One region of the Streptomyces sp. NPDC022910 genome, then DNA from elsewhere that is predicted to be linked to it. Evidence: riboswitches for the same ligand, from Rfam matches in the RefSeq annotation. Region 1 holds a riboswitch; the other holds the start of a gene.
The links. Region 1 has a riboswitch for cyclic di-AMP ahead of ACZ3TS_RS07020 (C40 family peptidase). Riboswitches for the same ligand answer to the same signal wherever they lie in the genome.
Positions count from the first base shown of each region.

Region 2: linked by a shared signal. The riboswitch ahead of ACZ3TS_RS12770 (M23 family metallopeptidase) and the one ahead of ACZ3TS_RS07020 (C40 family peptidase) in region 1 are both predicted to bind cyclic di-AMP.

Region 1 covers NZ_JBVHHL010000005.1:153,803-169,155, reverse strand. Annotated here, with positions in the region: gene ACZ3TS_RS07065 (hypothetical protein) at 122-1,411, shown strand; gene ACZ3TS_RS07060 (DoxX family protein) at 1,629-2,159, shown strand; gene ACZ3TS_RS07055 (hypothetical protein) at 2,194-2,436, opposite strand; gene ACZ3TS_RS07050 (PspC domain-containing protein) at 2,423-4,039, opposite strand; gene ACZ3TS_RS07045 (PspC domain-containing protein) at 4,216-5,508, shown strand; gene ACZ3TS_RS07040 (LuxR C-terminal-related transcriptional regulator) at 5,505-6,230, shown strand; gene ACZ3TS_RS07035 (C40 family peptidase) at 6,285-7,349, opposite strand; gene ACZ3TS_RS07030 (hypothetical protein) at 7,777-8,130, shown strand; gene ACZ3TS_RS07025 (tellurite resistance/C4-dicarboxylate transporter family protein) at 8,108-9,082, opposite strand; gene ACZ3TS_RS07020 (C40 family peptidase) at 9,250-10,413, opposite strand; cyclic di-AMP (ydaO/yuaA leader) riboswitch at 10,422-10,592, opposite strand; gene pcrA (DNA helicase PcrA) at 10,947-13,457, shown strand; gene ACZ3TS_RS07010 (M23 family metallopeptidase) at 13,509-15,092, opposite strand.
Region 2 covers NZ_JBVHHL010000010.1:89,573-104,925, reverse strand. Annotated here, with positions in the region: gene ACZ3TS_RS12780 (M16 family metallopeptidase) at 1-809, shown strand, start outside; gene ACZ3TS_RS12775 (M16 family metallopeptidase) at 806-2,194, shown strand; cyclic di-AMP (ydaO/yuaA leader) riboswitch at 2,467-2,645, shown strand; gene ACZ3TS_RS12770 (M23 family metallopeptidase) at 2,658-3,410, shown strand; gene ACZ3TS_RS12765 (GntR family transcriptional regulator) at 3,609-4,304, shown strand; gene ACZ3TS_RS12760 (HPr family phosphocarrier protein) at 4,681-4,962, opposite strand; gene ACZ3TS_RS12755 (bifunctional acetate--CoA ligase family protein/GNAT family N-acetyltransferase) at 5,121-7,925, shown strand; gene ACZ3TS_RS12750 (DUF5998 family protein) at 7,977-8,564, shown strand; gene ACZ3TS_RS12745 (alkaline phosphatase family protein) at 8,564-9,754, shown strand; gene ACZ3TS_RS12740 (thymidine kinase) at 9,839-10,489, shown strand; gene ACZ3TS_RS12735 (VOC family protein) at 10,514-11,317, opposite strand; gene ACZ3TS_RS12730 (sulfurtransferase) at 11,643-12,494, shown strand; gene sepH (septation protein SepH) at 12,547-13,578, opposite strand; gene ACZ3TS_RS12720 (D-arabinono-1,4-lactone oxidase) at 14,102-15,353, opposite strand, start outside.

The DNA.
Region 1 (15,353 bases):
GTCCTGACCGGACCTGGCGGACGCGGGGTGTGTTCCGTACGGCACAATTCGCAGACGTCGCCCGGCAGTTGCGCTGGCGGGTGCGGCTTGGCGATCTGGCGCGGGGAAGGCGGCAGCGGGCGTGGCGGTGCAGGAGGCGAGGCAGGGCGCGGGGCGCGGGAGCGGTCCGGGTGCGCACGAAGGTGGCTGCACCTGTGGGGACTGCCCGCACGGCGCGCGTGAGGGGCACCGGCGCGCGGTCGCCGAATTCCTCGCGAAGCGGGAGGAGTTCGCCTCCGGGCGGGGACTGCCCGCCGCGGTCGCGTACTCCGCGTCCGCATCCCGCCAGTGGGTGTCCGACGAGCTGACCCAGTCCGCGGACCTCGTCGCCGAGCGCGGCCGGGCCGACGGTGAGGCCTGGCTGGGCCGACTGTGGCGGCGGACGGCGGTCGCGGTGTGGGGCCTGGTGGGTGTCCTGCTGCTGGCACAGGCGCTGACGGCGATCGGGGCGGGGTGGAGCGCGGCACGAACAGCCGGGCTGGTCGCGGCCTTGCTGGTGGGCGCCGCGCTGACCGCCGCGGGATATCTGCACCGGGCGCGCGGCGGGGCGCTCGCGCCCCTCGTCGGGGAGGACAACCGGCTGTCGACCTCCCGTGCCGTCGCGGCGAGTTGGGTGCTGTTCGTGTTGTATGCGGTCCTCGTGCTGATCTGCGAGTTGGCGGCGGCCTCGGGGCACGACAGGCGTGACGCGCTGATCGCCGGGCTCGACCTCGCGCGCGGGGTGGGCATGGTGACCGTGGTCGCGGTGGTCAGCGGGACCGCGGTCCTGGTGCGGCGGGTGGTCGGGCTGCGTGTCCTCGGCCAGCGCCTGCAGAAGGTATCCGCCGACCGGCCGCGGGCGGCGGACCTGCTGACGGACGACTCGGGCCGCGGCAGCTTCGCGGACACGCAGTACGTCGTGATCAGCGCGGTCGCCCTGGCCTTCGCGGTGGTACGGCTGGCCCGCCGTCCCGACCAGCTCCCGGACCTCCCGTGGGGTCTCGCACTGCTGGTCCTCGTGTCGGCGGCCACCTACCTGGCGGGGAAATACGCTGAGGGCGGCCGTCCGGTGGTTCTCTCGGTGGTCCGGGCCCGGGAGGCGGGCGATCTGGACGCGCCGATCCGCACGGGCGACGACATCGAGATCCGTGGCGCCGGTTTCGTACCGCCCGGCGCCCAGACGGCCGACCGGCTGTCCCGGATGGTGGTCCGCATAGGCGCGGTTCACGTCCACGTCCCCCTGGTCCCGGTCACCGGCGGCTTCAGCAATCCGACGGACACCCTTTTGACGGTCCCGGTTCCGGCGGACGTGGAGCCGGGAAGTGTCGAGATCCAGGTGGTGACGGCCGCGGGGGTGGAGACGAACCGGGTGGCGATCGACGTGACGGAGTGACGCCCAGTGGTGTGAACACACACTGCGGCCGTCCGATGTGCCTCACGTGCCCTTCCACCCTGTTGTCCACGGTCTCGGGGTCCTGGGCGCGCGCGGGGTGGAGCTTCCAAGGCCGGAAAGTGGAAAAGTCGGCGCGCAGTGGTTGAGCGGGCGCCCCCTTTCGTACGTATGGTCTGTTGCGGGGTCAACGGCATGGCGGGCGAGAGGCGGCGCACAGATGGCTCATGGCATTCGCACGGACTCCCACACTTCCTACTTGGACGAGGGCCGTGACTGGCGGGACACCGCCACCCGGTACGCGCTGCTCCCCCTGCGCGTCTTCCTCGGTGTCACCTTCATCTACGCGGGCGTGGACAAGCTCACCGACAGCGCCTTCATGCACAGCTCCGGCTCCGGCTCGATCGGCGACCTGATGCGCAGCGTGCGCGACTCGTCGGCGATCCCGGCCCTGGTCGACCTGGCGCTGAAGAACCCGGTCGGCTTCGGCTATGTCATAGCCTTCGGTGAACTCGCCGTCGGCATCGGCACGCTCATCGGCCTGCTGGGCCGCCTCGCGGCGTTCGGCGGCGCGCTCATCTCGCTGAGTCTCTGGCTGACCATGAGCTGGGCCTCCAGCCCCTACTACTACGGCAACGACCTCGCCTACCTGATGGCGTGGCTCCCTCTGGTGCTCGCCGGTGCCTCAGTCCTCTCCCTGGACGCCGCCATACGCGCCCGACGGCGGCAACGCGTCGGCGCGTACCGGTAGGACGCGTACTCCCGGGGGCCACGGCGTCCGGGAGTTACGGGGCCGTCGCCCCGTCCCGCTCGGCGCGCCGCTCGCCGCGGGCCGAGCGGCCCTTGCGTATGGCGCGGGTCAGCAGGCCCGCCACGGCCGCGAGACAGAGACCGCCGTTGACCACCGGGATGATCGCGAACCACGGTGTCTCCCAGACCCCGCTCGTGTCGCCCAGGTAGACGACACCGGCGGCGGTCAGGGCCATGCCCGCTATCAGCCGGCCGGGCTGGAACTCATGACGCAGCACGGGTCACCTCCACCTGTCCCACGCCGACCTGGAGGCCGAGGCGGAGCGTGGCCCCGTTCTTCGTCCCCGATGTGGGGGAGAGCGTCATCTGCTCGTGCCTGCCCGGTTGCACGTCCACGTCCTTCTTGGAGTCGCCCGGCAACTGGATGTCGCCGAGACCTGTGTCGATCTTCAGCTTCACGGTGACGTCCTCCGGGACCACCACCTTGAGCCGGCCCACGCCGACCTCCGCCCGCGTCGTCACCGTCTGGCCCTTGGCGAGTCTGAGACCGCTGAGGTCCAGGGTGCCGACGCCGGTGCCCAGGTCGTACGTCCCCCGGACGGCGGTCGCAGAGGCCGGTGCCCAGGTCGTGCGCGCCCAGTGCGTGCTGATGTCCTTCGGCAGGGCCGCCGACGCTGCGAGCAGCCCCGCCGTGAGTATCGCAAGGAAGACCGAGCCCGCACCCGTACGCCCCAGGAACGAGCTGACCGCGATACCCGCGCCGAATACGACGAGCGCACTCCCCAGACCCGTCTGCAGGCTCGTGCCGAGCGCCTGGTCGTCCCAGGTCAGTCCGGTGCCCAGAGCACCCGCGAGCAGGGCGAACAGGAACACCCAGCCGCCGATCCAGCGCGGACCCCGCGGCCGCGGCCGGTCCGCTGTCCTTGTCTGCTGTGCGTACGACGAGCCGCGGGCGCCGTCGACCGCCGCCGCGACGTCACGGCCGGGGATGTCGCTGGGGCCCCACAGGTAGCCGGTGCCGCCCACGTGGGTGCCGTCCTTGACGATGGGCTCGCGCCACCAGGAGGGGTGGGAGGCGGGGACGGGCGGTGCCGTGGCCTCCGGTGGGGCGTCGGCCACTGCCTGCGCGGCGAGCGCGTCGGGGTCGGGGGCTCCGCGCTGCCGCGACCAGTAGCCAGCACCGGCGAGGAGCAGGGACAGGATGGCGGCGAAGGTCAGTACCCCGCCGTTCCTGAGCATCGACAGGAAGACCCCGCAGCCCACCAGCGCGAAGAGCACCGCGGCCAGGCCGTGACCGTCGACGCGGCCGGTCAGCAGCTTGCGGATCTCGTTCTCCTCCTCGTCCTCGTAGGGGACGAGGAGCCAGACGAAGCCGTAGAAGATCAGGCCGAGGCCGCCCGTCGCGGACAGCACCGCGAGCACGATCCGGAAGATCACCGGGTCCATGTCGCACTGCCGGGCCAGACCGGCACAGACGCCCCCCAGCATCTTGTACCGCCGGTCACGCCGAAAGCGCCCGGGTCCCAGAACCAGCTCCGGGCCTTCGCCCTCGGGTTTGCGTGCGCCTCCGGGTCCGGGTTCGCGCCCGGGGGCGTCTGCGCCTCCGGGTCCGTGTTCGCGCCCGGGTGCGCCTTCGTGTGTGGGTTCGCTGCCGGGTCTGCGTTCGTCCGCGGGTCCACCTGAGTGCCCGGACGCGTGCTTCCCCGCGTCGGCGCGGTCACGCGGAGCTGCGCCCGCGTCCTCGCCCCTGACCCCGTTTTCCCGCACGGCCGCATCCTGCCGCACGGTCGTGTCCTCCTGCGCCCGCGACTCCCCTCCCGCGGCGGGGCCGTGCCCTGAGCCGGGGCCCCGCCCCGCTGCCGCGTGCTGCTGATCTGCCATGCGTCCATGGTCTCCGCCCCGGCGGCGCGGCGGCAGTCGGGACGACCCTGGCCGAACCCTGAAATCTGCCCTGACAGCTGCCGGGGGAACTGTTCGATCACCGAATTCGAAGATCAGGGGAGTCTAGGGGGCCGACCCTGATGTCCCGGTGCTCCGGACGTGTGACCATCGATGGCATGCCGGACGCCGCAGCGATGCCCCTCGCCGACCCGCGGCCGCCGCGCAAGCTCTACCGCAGCAGCGACGGACGCTGGCTCGGGGGCGTGGCGCGGGGGCTCGCCGGGCATCTCGGCCTGCCCGTGATCTGGGTGCGGCTCGTCTTCGTCGGCCTGATGACGGCCGACGGCCTCGGCGCGCTGCTGTACGCCGCCTTCTGGTTCTTCGTCCCGCTCGGCGTCGGCGGTGTCGACGACCGGCGCCCCTCGTCCCTCGTCGGCACCGAGGCCTCGCCCGACGGCCGGCGCAGACTGGTCGCCCGCAGGCCCGACCGGGGTCAGATCGTCGCCCTGCTGCTCATGGTCGTCGTGGCGCTGACCTTCGTGGGCAGCGTGAACCTCGGCAGCGGGGCCAAGGCGTACCTCATTCCGGCCGTCCTCGTCGCCGCAGGCGTCGCCCTGGTCTGGCGTCAGGCGGACAACGCTCGGCGGGCCCGCTGGATGGAGGTCGGCAGTCGTCGGCGCACCCTCACCCTGCTGCGCGCCGCGGCCGGCGTCCTGTTGGTCACCGCGGGCGTCTCCGGCATCTTCGTGCTGCAGGGCTCCGCGGCCCACCTCGGCTCGGTCCTCCAGGCGGCGCTCGCGGTCCTCGTCGGCGTCACGCTGCTCGCCGGTCCCTACCTCGTCCGGATGACCCAGGACCTGTCCGAGGAGCGCTTGATGCGCATCAGGGCCCAGGAGCGCGCGGAGGTCGCCGCCCACGTCCACGACTCGGTCCTGCACACCCTGACCCTGATACAGCGCAACGCGGAGAACGCGAACGAGGTACGCCGTCTCGCCCGCGCCCAGGAACGCGACCTGCGCGCCTGGCTCTACAAGCCGGAGGGCACGGGCAAGGACGAGGACGAGGAGCCCGACACCCTCGCGGAGGCGGTCCGGCGCAACGCGGCGGAGGTGGAGGACAAGCACGGCGTCCCCATCGAGGTCGTCATCGTCGGCGACTGCCCCCTCGACGAGCGGATCGGCGCACAGATGCAGGCCGCGCGCGAAGCGATGGTGAACGCCGCCAAGTACGGTGGCGAGGGCGGCGCCGTCCAGGTCTATGCCGAGGTGGAGGGGAGGACCGTCTTCCTGTCCGTCCGCGACCGCGGCCCCGGCTTCGACCTCGACGCGATACCCGCCGACCGTATGGGTGTCAGAGAATCGATCATCGGCCGCATGGAGCGCAACGGCGGCACGGCACGGCTGCGCGCCGTTCCGGGCGGAGGCACGGAGGTCGAGCTGGAGACGGAGAGGGTGGAGAAGACGTCATGAGCGACACGAACGAGCCGGCCGGCCCGGCGGAGCCGGAGCGCGCGAGCGGGGGCGCCGGGGAGCGGCGTGTGCGGGTCGTGCTCGTCGACGACCACCGTATGTTCCGTACGGGCGTCCAGGCCGAGATCGGGCAGACGGAGCGGACCGGGGTCGAGGTCGTCGGCGAGGCCGCGGACGTCGACCAGGCGGTGAGCGTCATCACCGCAACCCGTCCCGAGGTGGTCCTCCTCGACGTCCATCTGCCGGGCGGCGGCGGAGTCGAAGTGCTGCGCCGGTGCGCGCCCTTGATGGCCGACGCCGAACGGCCGGTCCGTTTCCTCGCCCTGTCCGTCTCGGACGCGGCGGAGGACGTGATCGGGGTCATCCGCGGCGGCGCACGCGGCTATGTCACCAAGACCATCACCGGCTCGGACCTCGTCGACTCCATCTTCCGAGTGCAGGACGGCGACGCCGTGTTCTCGCCGCGGCTGGCCGGCTTCGTCCTCGACGCCTTCGCCTCGACCGACGCCCCGCCCGTCGACGAGGACCTCGACCGCCTCACCCAGCGCGAGCGCGAGGTCCTGCGCCTCATCGCCCGCGGCTACGCGTACAAGGAGATCGCCAAGCAGCTGTTCATCTCGGTGAAGACGGTCGAGTCCCATGTCTCGGCGGTCCTGCGCAAGCTGCAGCTGTCGAACCGGCATGAGCTGACACGCTGGGCGACGGCGCGACGGCTGGTGTGACGGACCGCTCGACGCCCACGTCCGACCCCGGTTCGCCGGGGCACCGACGGCGGCTCACACCACCCGGGTGGCCCCCGCGAACGGCATGTCGTCGATCGAGGCCAGCCGTACCGGCGCCGACGGGTTCGGTGCGTGGATCATCTGGCCGTTCCCGACGTAGAGCCCCACATGGCTGATCCCGGAGTAGAAGAACACCAGATCACCGGGGAGCAGTTCGGAGCGCGAGACGCGGCGTCCCGCGTCGATCTGGGAGTAGGTCGTCCGCGGCAGCGAGATGCCCGCCGAGCGGTACGCGGCCTGTACCAGGCCGGAGCAGTCGAAGGCGTCGGGGCCGGTGGCGCCCCAGACGTAGGGGCTGCCGAGCTTGCCGTACGCGTACGCCACCGCGGCCCCCGCACGAGCGTTGGGGGCTTGCGCGGCCGCCGCCGCGGCCGACACCGGCGCCAGGCCCCGTACCGCGTCACGCGACGCCCGCCCGGCGCCCCCGTACGCCGTGAGCTGTGCCCGCTGCCCGTCCGTCAGCCGGGACAGCAACTGCCGTGCCTCGCCCAGCTTCCCGGTGATGGTCCGCTTCTGCCGGCGCAACTCCTCCTGCCGTGACTTCAGGGAGGCCAGTTCCACCCGCGCCGCCCCGCGCAGTCGTTCGATCTCCCGCAACTGCGCGCGCACGCGCCCCACGGCGGCCGTCTGCCGGCTGTCGACCCGCTCGGCGAACGCCGCGTCGTCGAGGTACTGCCCTGGATCCGAGGAGAGCAGGAGTTGCACCGCGGGGTCGACGCCTCCGTTGCGGTACTGCGCCGCCGCGGCGGAACCCAGCGCCTCACGTGCCGAGTTGAGCCGGTCCGTCCGGCGAGCGGCCTCGTCCCGCAGCGCGTTGAGTCGTTCCTGGGCCTCGTCGGCCTTCTCCTTCGCCCCGTCGTACTTCTCGGTGGCGGCCTCCGCCTCCTGGTACAGCTTGTCGAGCTTGGCCTTGACCTGAGCCGGGGAGAGCTGTGGCTCGGCGTGCCCCGTGCCGTCGAGGCCGGTCGCGGTCGCTGCTCCCGCGAGGGCGATCGTGGCGGCGGTACGGGCCGTGTTGCCGCCGAGCGAACGCTGTCTGGGTTTGCGGTGCGCTGCCACCTGGACGTCCCGTCCTTTCGTACGACCGCCGGGCCACGCGGGGTGTTACGCGTCCGGCGGCGGCGCGCACAGGGGGAGCAGGCCGCCGCCGGACCTTCTCGGCGGTGGTGTCCGACTGCCGCCCCTGGCCCGGGCGGCGGTGGGGAGCCGGTCACCTGGTGGAGGACGCTAAACCTCACCGTGACCGGGTCGTGACGCAAAGTACGGAACTGGCGCGACCGGACTGCCCGTGACCGTATGCGACCGTGATCCCGTCTCAGGAGCACCGACTTCACGCTGTGCGATGACCGATGCGATGGTTCTCGGGCACGAGGAGCTGACGGAGTGCTAGGGGGCGCATATACGCGGGCCCCGGCGGCCGTGCGAGCGCCTCGCATCCGCGGGCCGGTGTCGGTGACCCGTGCGCCCCCGATTAGGCTCCGGGCCCATGGACGTACTCATCCATCTCTTCGTCGGCCTGCACATCGTCGGTATCGCCGCGCTCCTCGGCGGCTTCCTCACCCAGATGAAGGCGATGGGCCAGGGCACGGCCCGCTTCGTGCCCGGGATGCTCCACGGCGCGCTGACCATGCTGGTCACGGGTGTGGTGCTGGTCGGCCTCAACCAGGCGGACCACCACTCGGTGAACACGATCAAGATCGGCGTCAAGCTGGCCCTGCTGATCGTGATTCTCGGCCTGGTCTACGTCAAGCGTGACGAGGAGAAGGTCGAGAAGCCCCTCTTCGCCCTCGTCGGCGCGCTGACCACCGCGAACATCTTCATCGCGGTGCTCTGGACCTGACGCCTCCCAGGGCCGACCGGACGGCTCCCGCGAGGACCGCGCACCAGGCGGCCACCGCGACCCACAGCAGCACATGGCCCAGGTCGCGCAGCCAGGGCACGCCGACGGCGGTGGCGACGGACAGCGCCGCCACCGCCGTCATCCCCATCGGGAAGACGGTCGCCCAGCGCCGCACGTCGTAGCGGAGCCGTGGCCGGAGCAGTTCTGTCGCCGCCAGCATGCAGTAGCAGAAGAGAGCGAGGACGAGGAGGGCGACGCTCACGCCCCGCAGGACGCCGTTGTCGTCGTTGTTCCAGAGGTAGAGCCCACTGTGTCCGGCGGCGACGAGCCGCGACCCGGCCAGTGCGGAGATGGCGAGGCCGCCGCCCATGACCCAGTGGTCCCCCGCACCGGTCGCCACCTCCCGCAGGTCGAAGCACCGCAGCCCGACCAGGTAGAACACCAGCCCGAGCCAGAAGAACACCAGCGCCGTGTGCGCGAGCCACGCCACTCCCACTGCCGCCGCGAGCACCGCTCCGAGCACCGCGATGCTCTCCGTCGCCACGCACCCGAGGAACACGGCCCCCGGCATGGGGCGCGTCCAGCGACGGACGACCGGGAGGACCAGGGCCGCCCACAGCACGACGGCCAGCGCCAGGAACGCCTCGTCGAGCGGCTGCCGGACCAGGACGGACACCCCCGTGCCCAGCGTGGCGGTCGCCGCGACGGGCGTGAGCGCGGTCGCGGAGAGCGCCCCGGCCTGCTGCCGGGCGTGTTCCCGCAGTGCCCGTACGACGAGATCGGCGACGAGCCCCAGCCAGCCGACGGCCGCCAGGGCCAGGGCGACGCGGGAGAGGACGCCGTAGCCCGTCAGGTGCAGCCCGACCGAGAGGACGCCGGTCGCCATCACGGCGGCTCCGGTGGCGGGCGGACGCTGCGCCCACCGGACGCGGAGCGCGGAGGTGCCTGACATGCGCCCGATGCTAGGGACGCGCACGCCGGTTCCCTGCGGGGCACGCGCGCGGAGGCCGAAAACAACCCCACGCGCGCGTGCCGCACGAAGACGCCACGCGCGTGGCGTGCTTCCTCGGCTTACGCGCGCGTGGCGTGCGGAAACCGGAAGAAACGGGAAGCAGAGACTCAGGCGGGCCGCACCACACTGTGGATGATCGAGGAGCCGGCGTAGTAGATCGACTCCTCGCGGACGTACGCGCCCGGTTTGGGGGCGTGGATCATCATGCCGTTGCCGATGTAGATCCCGACGTGGCTGATGTCGTCGTAGAAGAAGATCAGGTCCCCGGGCTGGGCGTCGGCGAGCGTGACCGTCGTGCCGGCGTTCACCTGGTCGTACGTGGTGCGCGGGAGCGTCACCCCGGCGGCCTTCCAGGCGGCCTGGGTCAGGCCCGAGCAGTCGTACGAACCGGGTCCGGTAGCGCCCCACACATAGGGCTTGCCGATCTGGGCGCGGGCGAACGCGAGAGCCTTCGCCGCCTTCGTCGCGTACGAGGAGTCCGTGGTGGAGGACTCCGAGGAGCCGGTCGTGGGGGTCGAGGACGGCTGCGACTGAGCCGCCTGCTGCTCGGCTGCCCGCTGCTGGGCCGCCTGCTGCCGCGCCAGCTCCTCCGCCTGGCGCTGGGCCTCCTCCTGCTTCTGCTTCTCGATCGCGGCGAGCCGCGCCTTCTCCTCGGCGGTGAGCTTGGTCAGCAGCTCCCGCGCGGCGGAGAGCTTCTGCTGGATTTCCGTCTTGGTCGACTGGAGGGTCGTCTGCGACTCGGTGAGCGTCTGCAGACTCTTGGTGGCCTCCTGCCGCCTCTTCATCGTCACGGCCTGGTCCGTGACGTACTCGTCGACCGCTTCCTTCTGGCGGCCGGTGAGCCGGCTCATCAGCTGTGTCTGGTCGAAGTAGTCCTGGGGCGTGTCGGCCAGCAGGAAGGTGGCAGTGTCGGGGGCCGCCGCCCCGGTGCGGTACTGCGCGGCGGCGAAGGAACCCAGTTCGTCCCGCGCCTCGTTGAGCTTCTGCGTGCGCTGGGCGACATCGTCGAGGAGTGTGTCGACCTGTTTGCGCTGCTTGGTCGTCTTCTCCTTGGCCGCGTTGTACTTGTCGGTGGCCGACTCGGCCTGGCGGTAGAGGTCGTCGACCTTCTTCTCGACCTCCTCGACGCTCGGCTTGTTGTCGGCGGAGGGGGCGGCGTTGGCCGTCTGGGCGAGCAGGGCCACGGAGGTGAGGGCTGCTGTCGCGAGAGCGGGTGTCCGTATGCCTGCGATGCGCGTGCCCGAGGGGCGCGCCTTGCGGTGCGGCGCCATGCGAGGCGACTCCTTCTGTACTCCGCCTACCGAGTTAGCTGTCGGGTTCGGGCGGGTGGATCCGGAAGGTGTGCCCTACGGCCGTGCCCCACAGGGCGGTTGGCCGATTCACCCCAAGGTCGGGTGGGTCCCCGGCTCCGGGCTGCCGTGAGGCGCACCGGACTCGGCGGAGGCCGCGCGGCCCGGCGACCTTCGCCGGTGGGGGTCGTGCGGCCCGCCGGGAACGCTAGCCAACTGATGTGGCTCGTGTGAAGGTTGATGTGCGATATGCCCGATACATTTTTGTGACCTTTGATGGAGGGTCCCGCCGTCCGTGGTCAATGCGCCGGTATTTGTGGAGAGTTAAGCGGATTCGCCGTGTGGCAGTGCACGCTTGCCCGATCGATTGCGGATCGTGAACGGACGGTCGCGGACGGCGAAGGGTCGTCGAGCGATCCACTCCGGAAGATCGCAGGGCCCGCGCCACGCTCCCGCAGACGGAGTTCGCGGGGCGGCGGCCGCTTGTCAGTGAGGAGCCCTAGACTCGGAGAGCGATGAGCAGCCTCTTTGACGACAGCTTCCTGGCGGACCTCAAGGCCACCTCGGCCCGTGAGGAGGAGCCCCCGCCGCCCGAGGACGATCACGCTCCGGAGTCGGTTCCGGACGATCTGTTCGGCGGGCGGTTCGACGTGCCGCCGGACCGGGACGCCTACTACCGCGACGGCGCCCCCCGCCCCGTCGTCGACCCCCAGGCGCTGCTCGAGGGGCTGAACGAGAACCAGCGCGCGGCCGTCGTGCACGCCGGTTCCCCCCTGCTCATCGTGGCCGGCGCCGGTTCCGGCAAGACCCGCGTGCTCACGCACCGTATCGCCTATCTGCTGGCCGAGCGGGGGGTGCACCCCGGGCAGATCCTCGCCATCACCTTCACCAACAAGGCCGCGGGTGAGATGAAGGAGCGCGTCGAGCGGCTCGTCGGCCCCCGCGCGAACGCGATGTGGGTGATGACCTTCCACAGCGCGTGCGTCCGCATCCTGCGGCGGGAGAGCAAGAAGCTCGGCTTCACGTCCTCCTTCTCGATCTACGACGCCGCCGACAGCAAGCGCCTGATGGCCCTCGTCTGCCGCGACCTGGACCTCGACCCCAAGCGCTTCCCGCCCAAGTCCTTCAGCGCCAAGATCTCCAACCTGAAGAACGAGCTGATCGACGAGGAGGACTTCGCCGCCCAGGCCACCGACGGCTTCGAGAAGACCCTCGCCCAGGCGTACGCGCTCTACCAGTCCCGCCTCCGGGAGGCGAACGCGCTCGACTTCGACGACCTGATCATGACGACGGTCAACCTGCTGCGCGCCTTCCCGGGCGTCGCCGGGCACTACCGCCGCCGGTTCCGCCACGTCCTCGTGGACGAGTACCAGGACACCAACCACGCGCAGTACGCCCTCGTCCGGGAACTCGTCGGCACCTCCGAGCACCCCGTGGACGTGCCGCCCGACGACCACGACCTGCGGCCGGCCGAACTGTGCGTCGTCGGCGACGCCGACCAGTCGATCTACGCCTTCCGCGGCGCGACCATCCGCAACATCCTCCAGTTCGAGGAGGACTACCCGGACGCCACCACGATCCTCCTGGAGCAGAACTACCGCTCCACACAGACGATCCTGAGTGCCGCCAACGCGGTCATCGAGCGCAACGAGTCGCGCCGCCCCAAGAACCTGTGGACCAACGCGGGCGCGGGCGCACGGATCACCGGCTATGTCGCCGACACCGAGCACGACGAGGCGCAGTTCGTCGCCGACGAGATAGACCGCCTCACCGACCAGGGCGAGGCGAAGGCCGGCGACGTCGCCGTCTTCTACCGCACGAACGCCCAGTCCCGAGTCTTCGAAGAGGTCTTCATCCGCGTCGGCCTGCCCTACAAGGTCGTCGGAGGCGTCCGCTTCTACGAGCGCAAGGAGGTCCGGGACGTCCTTGCGTACCTGCGGGTGCTGGCCAACCCGGAGGACTCCGTGCCGCTGCGGCGGATCCTGAACGTGCCGAAGCGAGGGATCGGCGACCGCGCCGAGGCGATGATCGACGCCCTGGCCCAGCGGGAGAAGATCAGCTTCCCGCAGGCGCTGCGCCGCGTGGACGAGGCCTACGGCATGGCGTCCCGCTCGACCAACGCGGTCAAGCGGTTCAACGCTCTGATGGAAGACCTGCGAACGATCGTGGAATCGGGCGCGGGACCGGCCACCGTCCTGGAAGCGGTGCTCGAACGCACCGGCTACCTCGCAGAGTTGCAGGCCTCGACCGATCCGCAGGACGAGACCCGCATCGAGAACCTCCAGGAACTCGCCGCTGTCGCCCTCGAGTTCGAGCAGGAGCGGGGCGAGGGCGCAGCGACCACAGGGGCCGCCGTCCCCGGAGGCACGCTGGCCGACTTCCTGGAGCAGGTCGCCCTGGTCGCCGACTCCGACCAGATCCCCGACGAGGAGGAGGGGGGCGGCGTCATCACCCTGATGACCCTGCACACCGCCAAGGGCCTCGAGTTCCCGGTGGTCTTCCTGACCGGCATGGAGGACGGCGTCTTCCCGCACATGCGCGCGCTCGGCCAGACCAAGGAACTGGAGGAGGAGCGGCGCCTGGCGTACGTCGGCATCACACGCGCGCGGGAACGGCTGTACCTCACGCGGTCGGCCATGCGCAGCGCCTGGGGCCAGCCCTCGTACAACCCGCCCTCGCGCTTCCTGGAGGAGATCCCGGACCAGCACGTGGAGTGGAAGCGGACGGGCGCTTCCTCCGCTCCCGTGTCGTCGGGTCCGCTCTCGGGCGTGGCGGCCTCGCTGTCGTCCTCCCGGTCGCGGTCCTCGGCTGCGGGCGCGTCCGGCTTCGCCACGCGCCGGGGCGGCGCGACAGAGAGGCCGGTGATCCCTCTGGCGGTCGGCGACCGCGTCACGCATGACCAGTTCGGCCTGGGTACGGTCGTCGGCGTGAACGGCACGGGGGCGAACGCAGAGGCGACGATCGACTTCGGGGACACCAAGCCGAAGCGGTTGCTGCTGCGGTACGCGCCGGTGGAGAAGCTGTAGCCCCCATAGTTGAGCCCCCGCCGAACGGCGGGGGCTCAACTATGGGTTGGATCAGGTCGGGTCCAGCCCGTGACTCCGCAGCCAGGGCAGCGGGTCTATCGCGGAGCCTCCGCTCGGCCGCACCTCGAAGTGCAGATGTGGCCCGGTGGAGTTGCCCGAGTTGCCGGAGTACGCGATCGGCTCGCCGGCCTTGACGGTCGTCCCGCTGGCGACCCGGTAGCTGGAGAGGTGGCAGTACCACGTCTCCGTGCCGTCCTTCGCAGTCACGATCATCATGTTGCCGTAGGCGCTGTTCCACTGCGTGCGGACCGTGCCGTCGGTCGCGGCCATCACCGTCGTGCCGTACGAGACCGGAAAGTCGATACCGGTGTGCACGGACATCCAGTTGATGCCGGCCTGACCGAAGTAGGCGCTGAGCCCCCTCTGCGTGACAGGCAGGGCGAACTTCGGACGCAGCCGCTCCTTGAGTGCCGCCTCCGCCGCCGCCTTCTTCTTCTCGGCCGCCTGTTGGGCCTTGAGGTCGATGCGTTCCTGCGTGCGACTGGCCCGGTCAGCGAAGTCGTTCGCCCCCGCGGAGAGGCTCTCGAGCTGGGAGTCCAGCTTGTTGTTGGCGGCGGACGGCTTCACCGGAGTCACGGGGGAGGCACTCGTCGTCCTGCCGTCCTCCCCGGCCGTGCCGACGGACGCGGCGGCGATCCCGGCGACCCCCATCACGCACGCCGACGGCACGGCGACCGTCAGAAGTGCGGACCGCTTCGCCGGGGGACGCCGCCGGGACCGGTTGGAGGCGCGGGAGGCGGCACGCGGGGCCGGGGCGGGAGTGATCTCCTCCTGGTCCTCGAGCAGCGGAGCGTCGCCGGATGCCTCGTCGGCCTCCGACCCGCCGTCTTCGGCGGTCGTTTGCCCGTACGGGAGCCGATCGAAGGCTTCGGCTTCGAAGACCGCGGTGGCCTGCTCGTCGAAGGGCTCGGCCTGGTCGAACGCCCCGGTCGCCCGCTGGTCGAAGGACTCGGGGACCACGTGCTCGAAGGCCGCCGTCGCGGTCGCCGCCTTGGCGTGCTGCTCGTGCGTCTCGTACTCGGAGGCGCCACCCGAGTTCCACTGCGTGGCGTCGTACGCGCCCGTGTCGGAGGCCTGCATGCCCCAGTCCCACTGGTGGGCCGGGTCCGTCGGCTGATCGGCCCCGAGCCAGGCATGCCCGTCCCACTGGCCGGTGGCATCGGGGGACGACGTGGCCTGCGCGGGGATGCCGGCGAGCTGCTGATATCCGACGGCCCAGGCCGTCGTGTCATGGGCGCCCGTGTCGAACGCGGCGTGGTGCTGGGCGGCGTACGCGTCGTAGTTCAGCGTCTGGTACGTGCCGGCACCGAGGGTCGCGTGGCTGTCGGCGGCCCACTGCGTGGCGTCGTACGAACCGGTCGAGTCGTGGCCCGGGAGGTCACCGAAGAGGGGGTCGGCCGCGAAGGTCGTGGCGGTGTGGCCGACGGTGCCGAAAGCGGTTGCGGAGGCGTCGGCGTAAGTCGTGAACTCACCGTACTGGCCACCCTGCCCGCCGTACGACGCATAGTGCGCCGAGTCGGCATCGGGGGCCGGAGCCGGGGGAGTTGCGGTCCCCGACGGGTGACGGTCGTTCACCAACTTCTCTTTCGCCTCGACAACAGGGGCTGGCAGAGCAGTGCGGCGACTGTACCCGGCGGTATGCGGGCGCGACAATCTTCGGCAGGTTTCCCTCCGGCAGGAAACGGGCATTCGGCCGTGTTTCGGCGGCCCTCGGCAAGGCTTTGGTGCTGCGTTCGATGAATGTTCGAGGGCGTGCCGGTATCCGGGAACTGTCGGGCGGCCGGGTCGGAGCTGTGCCGAGCGAGGGTGCGGGCTGTCTTCCGGTGGCGGTGTCGG
Region 2 (15,353 bases), on a different contig from region 1:
CCACCCTGGAGGACGCGCGCGCCTTCTTCCGCACCTACTACGCGCCCAACAACGCCGTTCTCTCCGTCGTCGGAGACATCGACCCCAAGCAGACGCTCGCCTGGATCGAGAAGTACTTCGGGTCCATCCCGTCCCACGACGGCAAGCCCGAGCCGCGCGACGGCTCGCTGCCCGACGTCATCGGCGAGCAGCTGCGCGAGGTCGTCGAGGAGGAGGTCCCGGCGCGCGCCCTGATGGCCGCCTACCGGCTGCCGCACGACGGCACACGCGTGTGCGACGCGGCCGACCTTGCCCTCACCATCCTCGGCGGCGGCGAGTCCTCGCGCCTCTACAACCGGCTCGTACGACGCGACCGCACCGCTGTCGCCGCCGGGTTCGGCCTGCTGCGGCTCGCCGGAGCGCCCTCCCTGGGGTGGCTGGACGTGAAGACGTCCGGAGACGTCGAGGTGCCGGTCATCGAGACGGCCATCGACGAGGAGCTCGCCCGGTTCGCCGAGGAGGGCCCCACCACTGAGGAGATGGAGCGCGCCCAGGCCCAGTTGGAGCGCGAGTGGCTGGACCGGCTCGGCACGGTCGCAGGCCGCGCCGACGAACTGTGCCGGTACGCCGTGCTGTTCGGCGACCCGCAGCTCGCCCTGACCGCCGTCCGGCGCGTGCTCGAGGTCACGCCCGAGGAGGTGCAGGAGGTCGCCAAGGCCCGTCTGCGCCCCGACAACCGCGCGGTGCTCGTGTACGAGCCCGTCGCGGCCGAACCAGAGGCCCAGGCAGCCGCCGAAACCACCGACGAGAACGAGGAGTCGGCGAAGTGACCGAGCTCGCGACCATGGAGTTCCACCCGCAGCCCCGGCCCGGCGAGGCCAGGCCCTGGGCGTTCCCTGCGCCCGAGCGCGGCACGCTCGACAACGGCCTGACCGTGCTGCGCTGCCACCGTCCCGGTCAGCAGGTCGTCGCCGTCGAGGTGCTCCTCGACGCGCCCCTGGACGCCGAGCCGGCCGGCGTCGACGGCGTCGCCACGATCATGGCGCGCGCCTTCTCCGAGGGCACCGACAAGCACTCCGCCGAGGAGTTCGCCGCCGAGCTGGAGCGCTGCGGCGCCACCCTCGACTCGCACGCCGACCACCCCGGCGTCCGTCTCTCCCTCGAAGTGCCCGCCTCCCGCCTCTCGAAGGCGCTCGGGTTGCTCGCCGACGCCCTGAGGTCGCCGGCGTTCGCGGACAGCGAGGTCGAGCGCCTGGTACGCAACCGACTGGACGAGATCCCGCACGAGACCGCCAATCCGGCTCGCCGCGCCGCCAAGGAGCTCTCCAAGGAGCTCTTCCCGGCGTCCTCGCGCATGTCGCGCCCGCGCCAGGGCACCGAGGAGACGGTCGCGAACATCGACTCCGCCGCCGTCCGCGCCTTCTACGAGCGGCATGTGCGCCCCTCGACGGCCACCGCCGTCGTGGTCGGCGACCTCACCGGGCTCGACCTCGACGCACTCCTCGGGGAGACCCTCGGCGCCTGGACGGGCGCGCCTGCCAAGCCGCGTCCCGTGCCCCCGGTGACCGCCGACGACACCGGCCGCGTGATCATCGTGCACCGCCCGGGCGCGGTCCAGACGCAGCTGCTGATCGGCCGGGTCGGCGCCGACCGGCACGACCGCGTGTGGCCCGCCCAGGTGCTCGGCACGTACTGCCTCGGCGGTACCCTCACCTCCCGCCTGGACCGGGTCCTGCGTGAGGAGAAGGGCTACACCTACGGGGTGCGGGCGTTCGGCCAGGTGCTGCGCTCCGCGCCCGACGGCACGGGCGCCGCGATGCTCGCCATCAGCGGCTCCGTCGACACGCCGAACACCGGCCCGGCGCTCGACGACCTCTGGAAGGTGCTGCGCACCCTCGCCGCCGAGGGCCTCACGGATGCCGAGCGCGACGTCGCGGTGCAGAACCTGGTGGGCGTGGCACCGCTGAAGTTCGAGACCGCTGCGGCCGTCGCGAGCACGTTCGCCGACCAGGTCGAGCAGCACCTTCCCGACGACTACCAGGCGACGCTCTATCAGGAACTGGCCGCCACGGGCACGGTGGAAGCCACGGCTGCCGTCGTGAACGCGTTCCCGGTGGACCGTCTGGTGACCGTCCTGGTGGGCGACGCCGCGCAGATCGAGGAGCACGTCAAGGCGCTCGGTATCGGTGAAGTGAGCGTCGTGGCGGCCGAGTAGAGCGACGCCGCACGCGCGCGGGGCAGACCCCCCGGGTGGGCGTGGCCCCGTTGAAGGGCATACGCGCGTCGAGCAGTGACCTCGCGAGGCCCTGGTGACTTTTCTGTCACCAGGGCCTCTGCCTTCTTGGCGGTTTGTCCGTATTGCCATAGAGGCTGCCTCTCTGCCCTGTGGGATGCGCTACAAACGCTCTGATCGGTTTGGTGTTGGAAAGGTGGCCCTCTTAGCGTCTTCCGGGCTGCCGTCAGGCAGTGCGCCGCATCCGCGGCACCGGACAGTCATCGCCGAGTCCCCGTACGGCGCGAGCCAGGGGAGCCGGGGACCCACCCTCCTGTCGCCGCCTTCGCGGTCGGCGGGCCCAAGTCCCTGGGGTGAATCGGGCGCGAGCCCGTAGGAGACCTTCCTGCTCCGAACCCGTCAGCTAACCCGGTAGGCGAGAGGGAAGGAAAGGACCAGCCATTTCATGGCGTTCACCTGCGCCAACGGGAAGCACCGTCGTCCCGGCCGCGTGAAGCGCACGACCACGAACGCCGTGGGCGTCGCGGCGCTCACCACCACCGGCGTCATCGGTGCCCTGGCCGCCCCGGCGCTCGCCGCCGGCAACTCCGTCGAGCAGACAGGACTGATGCGGGCCGTCTCCCTGGGCGACTCGGTCGCCCAGAAGATCGATGCCCAGGCCGCCGCTCAGAGGCAGGCCGCCGAGCAGAAGAAGGCCGAGGAGGCCGCGCGCAAGCGGGCCGCGGAGAAGGCCGCGAAGGAGCGCGAGGCCAAGGCCCGGGCCGCCCGGGAGGCCGAGCGCCGACGCCTGAACGCGTTCGTGGCGCCGATCTTCAACTCCTACGTCTCCACCGGCTACAAGAGCGGCGGCTCCCTGTGGTCCTCCGGCAGCCATACCGGCATCGACTTCCACGCCGCCAGCGGTACGCCCGTGCACGCGGTCGGCTCCGGCACGGTCGTCGAGACGGGCTGGGGCGGCGCGTACGGCAACCAGATCGTCATCAAGATGAACGACGGCACCTACACGCAGTACGGCCACCTGTCGTCCATCGGCGTCTCCGTGGGCCAGAGGGTCACCCCGGGCCTGCAGATAGCCCTCTCCGGGGCCACGGGCAATGTCACCGGGCCGCACCTGCACTTCGAGGCTCGTACGTCCCCGGAGTACGGCTCGGACATCGATCCCCTGGCATACCTCCGGTCACACGGTGTGAACGTCTGACACCTGCCTTCCACGGTTCCGCGCGAACGTGACGGCCCCGGCTCATGAGCCGGGGCCGTCGTCGTTTCGAACTGCCGTCTGTCCAAAAAATATCCATGGATTCAGGCCCGCCGTCGGAAATTCCGGCCCGCTGCAATAGAGTCGGTTGAACACGTGTCACTCGACGACGTTTCACGGGGATTAAGGCGGAGGTCGGACATGCGTATTCCGGCGCACTCGGTATGCACGGCGATTCGTGATGACATCGTCGCGGGTGTCTACGAGCGCGGCGGCCGGCTCACCGAGGAACTGCTCGCGCGCCGGTACGGCGTCTCCCGTGTCCCCGTGCGCGAGGCGCTGCGCACGCTGGAGGCCGAGGGCTTCGTCATCACCCGCAGGCACGCGGGCGCGTGCGTGGCGGAGCCCACCGAGCAGGAGGCCGCCGACCTGCTGGAGATGCGGATGCTGCTGGAGCCGCTGGGTGCCGCACGGGCCGCGCAGCGCCGCACCGAGGCCCACCTCAAGGTGCTGCGCGGCCTGGTCAGACTGGGCCAGGAGCGGGCCAGGAGGGGCAACAGCGACGATCTGCGCTCCCTGGGCGGGTGGTTCCACGAGACGCTCGCGCAGGCCTGCGGGAGCCCCGCGCTGACCTCCACGCTCGCCCAACTCCGGCACAAGATCGCCTGGATGTACGCGGTCGAGGCGCCGGCCAGCCCCGTGGAGTCCTGGGCGGAGCACGGCGGCATCGTGGACGCCGTCGCGCGCGGGGACAGCGAGCGGGCGCGGGCGATCACGGCGCTGCACACCGAGCGCGCGACGTCCGCGCACCGGCTGCGCTTTCCCGGTGTGGGAGACCGGGTGGACAGTGTGAGAACTTCGCAACATGCCGTAAACATGTCGGGGCTGCGGCATTAACACAGGCGCCGTATACAAAGAGGGATATTCGGCGGAGGTCTATTTCGGCTGCCCTTGTTTTCGCGCGTCCCGGAAATCCGTTGCGTGCGATTTCCGTGTGCCCTTGCGCGCTTTTCGCGTGGCCTGCCGAATTCCCCGCGCGGGTGGCGACGCAGGGTGGCGGTCCGCACGAGAACTCTGTGCGCCGGGAACTCCCCGGAGCGGAGGAGAGCCCGTGCGTGACGCCCGACGGCTGCGTCCCCTTCGATGTGCATGCGCTGCGTGATCGCGGCACCGGCGCGCCGCGCGAACGGCTTCCGTGAAGGGGAGCGAACACGGCGGAGCCGCGTCCGCCGTGAGGGCGACGCGGCTCCGCCGTGCGGTGACACCCGAAGGGTCAGACGGTCTCGGGAAGCTCCTCGAGACCCTCGGCGACCAGCTTGGCCAGACGGTCCAGCGCGGCGTCCGCGCCCTCCGCGTCCGAGGCGAGGACGATCTCCTCGCCACCCTGGGCACCCAGGCCGAGAACCGCGAGCATGGACCCAGCGTTGACGGGGTTGCCACCGGCCTTGGCGATGGTCACGGGGACGCCGGAGGCCGTGGCTGCCCGGACGAAGATGGAGGCGGGGCGGGCGTGGAGGCCCTCGGCCCAGCCGACGTTGACGCGGCGCTCAGCCATGTGATGCTGCCCTTCAGGTGTATCAGGGTTGTCTAGACCAGTGTTCCATATGTGAAGCGCGCCCAGGAAGGGGCGTGGGTCGGTCCCATGGCGGGCCCGGTTCGGTGCCCTCAGCCTGCCTCGCGCCGGTGTCGGACGCGAGCCTTACTCTGGGGCCCATGCAGACCGCGTCGGACCGGCACGAGTACCCCGCCCACTGGGAGGCCGACGTGGTGCTGCGCGACGGCGGCACCGCGCGCATCAGGCCTATCACCGTCGATGACGCCGAGCGCCTCGTCAGCTTCTACGAGCAGGTCTCCGACGAGTCGAAGTACTACCGCTTCTTCGCGCCGTACCCCCGCCTGTCCGCCAAGGACGTCCACCGCTTCACGCACCACGACTTTGTGGACAGGGTGGGACTCGCGGCCACGGTCGGCGGCGAGTTCATCGCAACCGTACGCTATGACCGCATTGGCGCCGACGGCATGGCCGCCTCCGCGCCCGCCGACGAGGCCGAGGTCGCCTTCCTGGTGCAGGACGCGCACCAGGGTCGCGGGGTCGCGTCGGCCCTGCTGGAGCACATCGCCGCGGTGGCGAGGGAGCGCGGCATCCGCAGGTTCGCCGCGGAGGTGCTGCCCGCCAACACGAAGATGATCAAGGTGTTCACGGACGCCGGGTACCAGCAGAAGCGCAGCTTCGAGGACGGCGTCGTACGCCTGGAATTCGACCTGGAGCCCACCGACCGGTCGCTGGCCGTGCAGCGCGCCCGGGAGCAGCGGGCGGAGGCGCGGTCCGTGCAGCGGCTGCTCGCTCCCGGCTCGGTTGCCGTCATCGGTGCGGGCCGCACTCCCGGGGGAGTGGGGCGCAGCGTTCTGGACAACCTGAAGGACGGCGGGTACACGGGCCGCCTGTACGCGGTGAACAGGGCCTTCCCCGAAGGACAGAAGGAACTCGACGGGGTGCCCGCCCACCGCTCGGTCAGCGACATCACCGAGCCAGTCGACCTCGCCGTCGTCGCCGTCCCCGCCGAGCGCGTCCCCGAGGTCGTCACCGAGTGCGGCGAACACGGGGTGCAGGGGCTGGTGGTCGTATCCGCCGGATACGCCGAGAGCGGTCCCGACGGTCGCGAGCGGCAGCGGGAGCTGGTGCGGCAGGCGCGGTCGTACGGGATGCGGACCATCGGGCCCAACGCCTTCGGGATCATCAACACCTCGCCGCAGGTCCGGCTCAACGCGTCCCTCGCGCCCGAGATGCCGCGCCCCGGACGCATAGGACTTTTCGCGCAGTCCGGCGCCATCGGTATCGCCCTCCTGTCGCGGCTGCACCGGCGCGGGGGAGGGGTCACCGGGGTCACCGGTGTCTCCACCTTCGTCTCCTCCGGGAACCGGGCGGACGTGTCGGGCAACGACGTGCTCCAGTACTGGTACGACGACCCGGACACCGATGTCGCCCTGATGTATCTGGAGACCATCGGCAACCCGCGCAAGTTCAACCGGCTCGCGCGGCGCACGGCGGCCGCCAAGCCGTTGGTCGTGGTGCAGGGGGCGCGGCACGGCGGCGCCCCGCAGGGCCATGCCGTACGGGCCACGCGGCTGCCGCACGCCACGGTGTCCGCGCTGCTGCGGCAGGCCGGCGTGATCCGGGTGGACACGATCACGGAACTGGTGGACGCGGGGCTGCTGCTGGCCCGGCAGCCGCTGCCGGCGGGACCGCGGGTGGCGATCCTCGGGAACTCGGAGTCGCTGGGGCTGCTGACGTACGACGCGTGCCTGACCGAGGGGCTGCGGCCGTTGCCGCCGCTCGACCTGACGACGGGGGCGTCGGCCGAGGACTTCCACCGGGCGCTGGTCGCGGCGCTGGCCGACGACGGGTGCGACGCCGTCGTGGTGACGGCGATACCGGCAGTCGGCGAGGCCTCGACACGGGACGCCGCGCTGGCGGACGCGCTGCGGTCGGCGGCGGCCACGGCTCCCGCCAAGCCCGTGCTCGTGGTGCACGTGGAGCTGGGTGGGATAGCGCAGGCGCTGTCCGCGGCGGCCAGTACGTCACCACAGGCACAGCGCGGCGACCTTCCACGGCCGGCGGAACGGTTGCCCGCCGCGGTGGAGGCATCGGACGAGGCCCGTCTCATCCCCGCCTACCCCGCCGCCGAGCGCGGCGTCCGGGCCCTTGCCGAAGCCGTCAAGTACGCCCAGTGGCGCCGCGAGGTCGTCGAACCGGGCAAGGTGCCCGAGTACGACGACATCGACGAGAAGGGCACGGCCGAGCTGATCCACGGGCTGCTCGCACGCGGGCAGGGGCTGACGCTCGGCACCGACGAGACCTGTGACCTGCTCACTCGGTACGGCATCCACGTGCGCAGGGCGCTGCCCGCGCCCACGCCCGAGGCCGCCGTCGAGGCCGCCCGCGCGATCGGCTACCCGGTGGCCCTCAAGGCCACCGCCCCGCACCTGCGGCACCGCGCCGACCTGGGCGGCGTACGGCTCGACCTGGCCGACGAGGAACAACTGCGGCGGGCGTACACGGAGTTGACCGGGCTGTTCGGCCGACCACAGGAGCTGCGGCCGGTCGTCCAGGGAATGGCGCCACGCGGCGTCGACACGATCCTCCAGGCCGTCATCGACCCGGCGGCCGGGGCCGTGCTGTCGTTCGGGCTCGCCGGGGCCGCCTCGCAGCTCCTCGGTGACACCGCGCACCGACTGATTCCGGTCACCGACCGTGATGCCACCTCCCTGGTCCGGTCGATCCGGACGGCCCCCCTCCTGTTCGGCTGGCGCGGCTCCGCCCCTGTGGACACGCCTGCCCTGGAAGAGCTCATGCTGCGCGTGTCGCGGCTGGTCGACGACCATCCGGAGGTCGTCGCCGTCACCCTGGAGCCCGTCGTCGTCGCCACCCGCGGCCTCAGCGTGCTCGGCGCCACCGTGCGGCTCGCGCCCCCTCCCGCCCGCGACGACCTCGGCCCGAGGAGGCTGCCGGTGTACTGACCGGTGGCGAGCGGTGCCTCGCAGTCAGTGCGCCACCGTAGGATGGACGTCATGGCCAAGACCAGTACGACGACCCAGGGGCTGCGCACGGCGATCGAGCGCAGCGGCTACTACCCGGCTCTCGTTGCCGAGGCGGTGGATGCCGCGGTGGGTGGCGAGCCCATCCGGTCGTACCTGGTCCACCAGGAGACCACGTTCGACGCGAACGAGGTGCGCCGCCACGTGACCGTGCTGGTCCTCACCGGCACCCGCTTCATCGTCAGCCACACCGATGAGCAGGCCGCGGACGACACCTCCCCGACGCCGTACGCGACGACATCCACGGAATCGGTGAAGCTCGGCCGGATCTCGTCGGTCGTCGTCAGCCGCGTCGTCGCCAACCCTGAGTCGTACACGCCGGGCAAGCTGCCCCGCGAGATCGTCCTGACCATCGGCTGGGGCGCGGTCTCCCGCATCGACCTGGAGCCCGCCGCCTGCGGCGACCCCAACTGTGAGGCGGACCACGGCTACACGGGCAGCTCGACGGCGGACGACCTCAGCCTGCGCGTCAGCGAGGCCGGGGACGGCCCGGAGACGGTGCGCCAGGCGCTCGCCTTCGCGCAGTCCCTCTCCGAGGCGACCGCGGACGTCACCCGCTGATGGCCCTGACCACCTGGGACGACCACCCGGAGCCGCTCGCCGCCGGCTCCGCGCCGCTCCCCGAGTACGGCACCGGTTCGCTGGCCGATCTCCTGCCCACCCTGGCCGCGGGGATGGGTGTCCCCGGCCAGACCGCCGCCATACCGGAACTGACCGCGGCCGACCGCAACTGCGTGTTCCTGATCGACGGGCTGGGCTGGGAGCAGCTGAGAGCGCATCCCGATGACGCGCCGTTCCTGACCTCGCTCCTGGCGTCCTCGCGCGGCGGCACCAGCCGACCCATCACCGCGGGATACCCGGCCACCACCGCGACCTCGCTCGCCTCGGTCGGCACCGGCCTGCCGCCCGGCGCACACGGCCTGCCCGGATACACGGTCCGCAACCCGGAGACCGGTGAGCTGATGAACCAGCTCCGCTGGCAGCCCTGGACGGAGCCGCGCGCCTGGCAGCCGTATCCGACGGTCTTCGAGCTCGCGGACGCGGCCGGCGTCCACACGGCGCAGGTCACCTCCCCGACCTTCGAGCACACCCCGCTCACCAAGGTCGCGCTCAGCGGCGGAACGTTCCTCGGGCGGCTGACCGGCGAAGACCGCATGGACCTGGCGGCCGAGCAACTCGCCGTCGGCGACCGTGCGTTGGTCTACACATACTACGCCGAGCTCGACGGCGCCGGCCATCGCTTCGGCGTCGACTCGGACGCCTGGCGCGGCCAGCTCATGTACGTCGACCGGCTCGTCCAGCGGCTTGCCGAGCAGTTGCCGCCGCGCACCGCCCTGTACGTCACCGCGGACCACGGCATGATCGACATCCCGTTCGACGAGCGGCACCGCATCGACTTCGACGAGGACTGGGAGCTGCGCGCCGGGGTAGCCCTGCTGGGCGGCGAGGGGCGCGCCCGGCACGTGTACGCCCTGCCGGGCGCCGAGAACGACGTCCTGACCTGCTGGCGTGAGGTGCTCGGCGAGCAGTTCTGGGTGGCCTCGCGGGACGAGGCGATCGAGGCGGGCTGGTTCGGCCCGCGCATCGACGACCGCGTGTACGCGCGCATCGGCGACGTGGTCGCGGCGGCCCGCGACGACGTGCTCATCATCGCGTCCGAGCGGGAGCCGAAGGAGTCGGCGATGGTCGGCAACCACGGCTCGATGACGGCCGTGGAGCAGCTGGTGCCGCTGCTGGAAGTGCGTACCTGAGCGCGGGGCGCGCTCCCGCGCCCAGTACGCTCCCGAAGATCCCGCACGCCCCTGAACCCTTCCCCGAAAGGTCCTCAACTCCCCATGTCCGAGCTGGTGTTCTTCTGCGGAACGATGGACTGCGGGAAGTCGACGCTGGCCCTCCAGATCGAACACAACCGCTCCGCGCGGGGACTGCAGGGCATGATCTTCACGCGCGACGACCGGGCCGGCGAGGGCAAGCTCTCCTCACGGCTCGGTCTGGTCACGGACGCGGTGGAGGTGGCGGACGGGCAGGACCTGTACGGGTACGTCGTCGAGCATCTCTCGCAGGGCGGGCGCGCGGACTACGTGATCGCTGACGAGGCACAGTTCCTGGCGCCGGAGCAGATCGACCAGCTCGCCCGCGTGGTCGACGACCTCGGCCTCGACGTCTACGCCTTTGGTATCACGACCGACTTCCGCACCAAGCTCTTCCCCGGGGCGCAGCGCCTCGTGGAGCTGGCCGACCGGGTCGAGGTCCTCCAGGTGGAGGCCCTGTGCTGGTGCGGCGCCCGCGCCACGCACAACGCCCGCACGGTCGGCGGGGTGATGGTGGTCGAGGGCGCCCAGGTCGTCGTCGGCGACGTCAACCAGTCCGCGGACGAGATCGGGTACGAGGTCCTCTGCCGTCGCCACCACAGGCGCCGCATGACGGCCGCCACCGCCCGCGCGGCGGCCCTCTCCCCGGACGTCCTCCCCGTGCCGTCCACCTGACGCCCCACCGTTTCACCCGAAGGGTCAGCCGAGCGGGCTGACCACCGAGAACGTCGCGCCCTCCGGGTCCGCGACCGTGATCATGCGGCCTAGGGCCGTGTTGCACATGGCACGTACGACGTGCCCGCCGAGCTCGGCGACCCGCTCGGCCGTCCGGTCGGCGTCAACGACCTGGAAGTACGTCATCCAGTGCGCGCCGCGGTCACGGGGCAGTGCGTGCCCGACGCCGTGGATGCCGGCGACCGGACGGCCCTCTATGTGGAGGGTGACGTAGTCGAAGTCGGGGGAGACGACCGGTTCCTCCTCGTAGCCGAAGACGGTCTGGTAGAACTTGGCGACGCTCGCCGTGTCATAGGTGAGCAGCTCGTTCCAGACCGGGGTCCCGGGCACCCCCGTCAGGCCCGTGCCGAGGTGGTCGGCCGCCTGCCAGATGCCGAACACCGCGCCCGTCGGGTCGCAGGCGATCGCCAGCCGCCCGGCCTCGGCCGCGTCCAGCGGGCCGACGCCCACGGTTCCGCCACAGCTGCGTACCTGCTCGGCGGTCGCGTCCACGTCGTCGGAGCCGAGGTACGGCGTCCAGGCGATGGGCAGATGGCGATCCAGTGGCAACTGTCCGATGCCGGCCACTTCATAGCCGTTCAGCAGCGCCCGCACGTACGGACCCAGCGGCTGGGGTCCCGGCCGGAAATCCCAGCCGAACAGCGCCCGGTAGAAGTCTTGGGTCGCGGCCATCCCGTGCACCATCAGACTCACCCAACACGGTGTGCCGGGTGCGTGCCTCTCGTGCGTCGTGCCGGTCAGGCCCGCCGACCCCCGCGCCTCGGTCATGGTCACTCTCTCCTCGGCCCCTCATGGCGGCCGTTCAGCTTCCGCCTGCGTGCCCATGCGCCGCGCACGCGCATGCGCACGCTCCGTGCCGATGCTCGCACCACCGGTCGCACCAAGCGCTACGGCCGTGCCATGGCCGGGCGCCCTCCGGCCGGAGGATGCCCGACGTGAGACATCTCGCCCGTTTCGGCGTGATGGCGGGGTGCTGACCATCGGCTGTACAGCATGTGCCCGATCCCGTACAAGGGGTGATCGGACCCTGTCCGGCCGAGCAGAGTAGCCGGACCTGGGCGACTCGGCCACCCCGTGCGCGAGGATGGGGGCCATGAAGGCCATCATCTCCGCATCCGAACTCGCGAGCGACTTGGCAGGACAGCCGCCGCCGACGCTCCTGGACGTCCGCTGGCAGCTGACCGCCGCGGCAGCCGGCGGCGCTCCTCCCTTCGACGGCCGTGCCGCCTATGCGGCCGGGCACATTCCGGGCGCCGTCTTCGTGGACCTGGACGCCGATCTCGCGGATCCGTCCGGACCCGCCGGACGGCATCCGCTGCCCGACACGGAGCGTTTCGGTGCGGCCATGAGGGCCGCCGGCGTCTCCTCGGACCGGCCGGTCGTCGTGTACGACGGCGGGCAGGGCTGGGCCGCGTCCCGCGCGTGGTGGATGCTGCGCTGGGCCGGTCACCCGGACGTGCGCGTGCTCGACGGCGGGCTGGCCGCCTGGGACGGGCCGCTGGCCTCGGGGGCCGATGAGCCCGCGCCCGGCGACTTCCAGCCCGTACCGGGAACTCTGCCGCTCCTTGATGCCGACGGTGCCGCGGCGCTCGCCCGGACGGGACTGCTCCTGGACGCGCGGGCTGGTGAGCGCTACAGGGGCGAGGTCGAGCCGATCGATCCCGTGGGCGGCCACATCCCGGGTGCCGTGTCGGCGCCGACGACGGAGAACGTGACCGAAACCGGCCTCTTCCTGTCCGCCGCCGAACTCGCCGACCGCTTCAAGTCGCTGGGTGCCACGGAGGGCACCGAGGTCGGTGTCTACTGCGGATCCGGCGTCTCCGCCGCACACCAGGTGCTGGCGCTCACGATCGCGGGTATCCCGGCCGCGCTGTACGTCGGGTCGTGGTCGGAGTGGTCGAGCCACGCCGGCCGACCGGTCGCGGTGGGTGCGGACCCTCAGTGAGCAGGAGGGCGGGGTCCACGCCGACGCGTGGACCCCGCCCTCCTCCGTCCGGCTACTCCTGCTTCTTACGCCGCGTTCCGAACACGATCTCGTCCCAGCTGGGGACCGCCGCCCTGCGGCCCGGGCGGACGCCGTCCGCCTCGGCCTGGCGATCCGTCGCGCCGACCAGACGGTCGCGGTGGCTGGCGACCGTGCGCGGCATGAGGACATCGGCGTAGGCGGATCCGGCGGAGGCCGCGGGAGGCTCCTCGGCCGCGGGCTCCTGGACGGGCTCCTCCTGCGGTTCCGCCGGCCGCTCGGGCACGACCAGGTCGCCGCGGAAGCTCGGTACCGCCTCCAGGAGACTGGTGAGCGAGTCCCGCTCGCCGGTGGTCTCCTCCGCGGGTTCGGGTGACTGGGACGGCAGGACGGGCCGCTCGGCCTGACGCTCCAGGGCGCGGTCCAGCCGGCCCTCGCGCGGCAGACGCGCGATCCGCGGCACGAAGGGGTAGCTGGGCTCGGGCGCCGAGAGGTCGTCGGATTCGCCGATCAGCGCACGCGCCTCGTCGTCGACCGCCTGGACCAGCCGACGGGGCGGGTCGTACGTCCAGCTCGCCGAGTGCGGTTCGCCTGCGACCCGGTAGACGAGCAGGACCTCCCAGGTGCCGTCGTCGCGACGCCAGGAGTCCCACTGGACGGTGTCCTTCTCGGCGCCACGCAGGAGCAACCGCTCCTGGACGGCCTCGCCGAGCTGGGGACCGGTGTTCTCGCCGGGCCGGCGCACGGGCGTCTTGCGGGCCCGCTCGGCCATGAAGGCACGCTCGGCCAGCACGGGGCCCTCGAAGCGGCGTACGCGGTCGACGGGGATCCCGGCGAGCTGCGCCACCTCTTCGGCGGACGCACCGGCACGTATCCGCGCCTGGATGTCTCGGGGGCGGAGATGGCTCTCCACCTCGATCTCGATCTGGCCGAGGCGGGGACGGTCGCCGCGCACGGCGGCGCGGAGCCGTTCGTCGATCGGAAGCGTGTACTCCGTGCTGTCCGCAGCCTTCAGCACCAGCCGTGTGCCGTCATTGGAGACGGCCACGACACGCAGTTCGGGCATGGGGACCTCCCGGGTGGTGCCTGCCGACGTCACGTGCGTCGCTGCTTCCGCTAGTCGAGTGTGGCCTGCCCGGGTGCAGCCTGCCACAACCTTGCCGAGTTGCCCGGCGTGTCGGGCACGGGCCCTGGATCGCCGTTATGACACGGTTACCTATTCGCAACGCTAAGTGACCAACTCCGTCACCCTGTGCAACTAGCCCCCTCCCGGCGGTCCGGCAAGGCCCCGGACGCCCTGGCGGGAGACCGGACCCAGGGCTCGCAACAGTACTCCATTCGGGCCACGTACGTGGATCGGCACGCCGCCCAACTTCTGGCAAGGGGTGCGAGTTGGCCGCCTGATGCGCCGTTTTCGCGGCCGTCAAAAGCGGCATACCTCACCGAATCGGTAGAAACAGATCCAATCCCTTCGGACATGCGTCCCGCATCTCATGCGGGAGGACGACGGACATCGGTACGGATGTGGACGGGGGAAAGCGGGCAGGCGGAAGGGGCTGGATCTGAACGTCTCTCACATGCGGGCCCGGTCAGGCGCCCAGCACCCGGCGCAGGTAGTCGTTCCCGAATCGCCGGTCCGGGTCGAGGCGGTCCCTGAGTGCGGTGAACTCGCCGAAGCGCGGATAGACCTCGGCGAAGTACTCCGCGTCCCGCGTGTGCACCTTGCCCCAGTGCGGGCGCCCCTCGTGGGCCGTGAAGATCCGCTCGGCGGCGGTGAAATATGCCTGATAGGGCGCACCGCGGAACATGTGTATGGCGATGTAGGCGCTGTCCCGTCCGGATGCCGTGGACAGGGCGATGTCGTCGGCCGGTGCGGTGCGGACCTCGACGGGAAAGCTGACGCGGAGGGTCGAACGGTCGACCATGGCCTTCAGTTGGCGCAGCGTCTCCACCAGTGCCTCGCGCGGAACGGCGTACTCCATCTCCATAAACCGCACCCGGCGCGGCGACGTGAAGACCTTGTAGGGGATGTCGGTGTACGTACGGGCCGACAGGGCGCGACTGGATATGCGGGCGATGGCCGGGATGGTGGCCGGTGCGGCGCGGCCGACCCAGTTCGCCACCTGGAAGACGCCGTTGGAGAGGAACTCGTCCTCGAACCAGCCGCTCAGTTGTCCGACGGGCTTCTCGGGGCCCGCGCTGCGGTTGTTCCGCTTCGTGTTGGTGCTTCCGGTGTGCGGGAACCAGTAGAACTCGAAGTGCTCGTTCTCGGCCCACAGTTCGTCGAAGTCGGCAAGGACCTTGTCGAAGGGCATCGGCTCCTCGCGCGCCGTGAGCAGGAAGATCGGCTCCACCGTGAAGGTGATCGCGGTGACGATCCCCAGGGCGCCGATGCCGATGCGTGCCGCCGCGAAGACGTCCGGGTTCTCCTTCTCGGAACAGGTGAGCACCGAGCCGTCCGCCGTCACCAGTTCGAGTGCCTTGATCTGGGCGGCGATCGAGGCCGAGTCACGGCCGGTTCCGTGCGTACCGGTGCTGGTGGCGCCGGAGACGGTCTGCTCCATGATGTCGCCCATGTTCGTGAGCGACAGCCCCTCGCGCGCGAGCGCGACGTTGAGTCTCTTGAGCGGGGTGCCGGCCTCGACGGTGACGGTGCCGGCCTCACGGTCGATATGGCGGATGCCGGTCAACAGTTGAGGGCGGATCAACATGCCGTCGGTCGCGGCGGCAGCCGTGAAGGAGTGCCCGGTGCCGACGGCCTTCACCTTCAGACCGTCCTCGGCCGCCGTCCGTACGGCCGCGGAGAGCTCCTCCACCGAGGCGGGGGTGACCTCCCGCAGG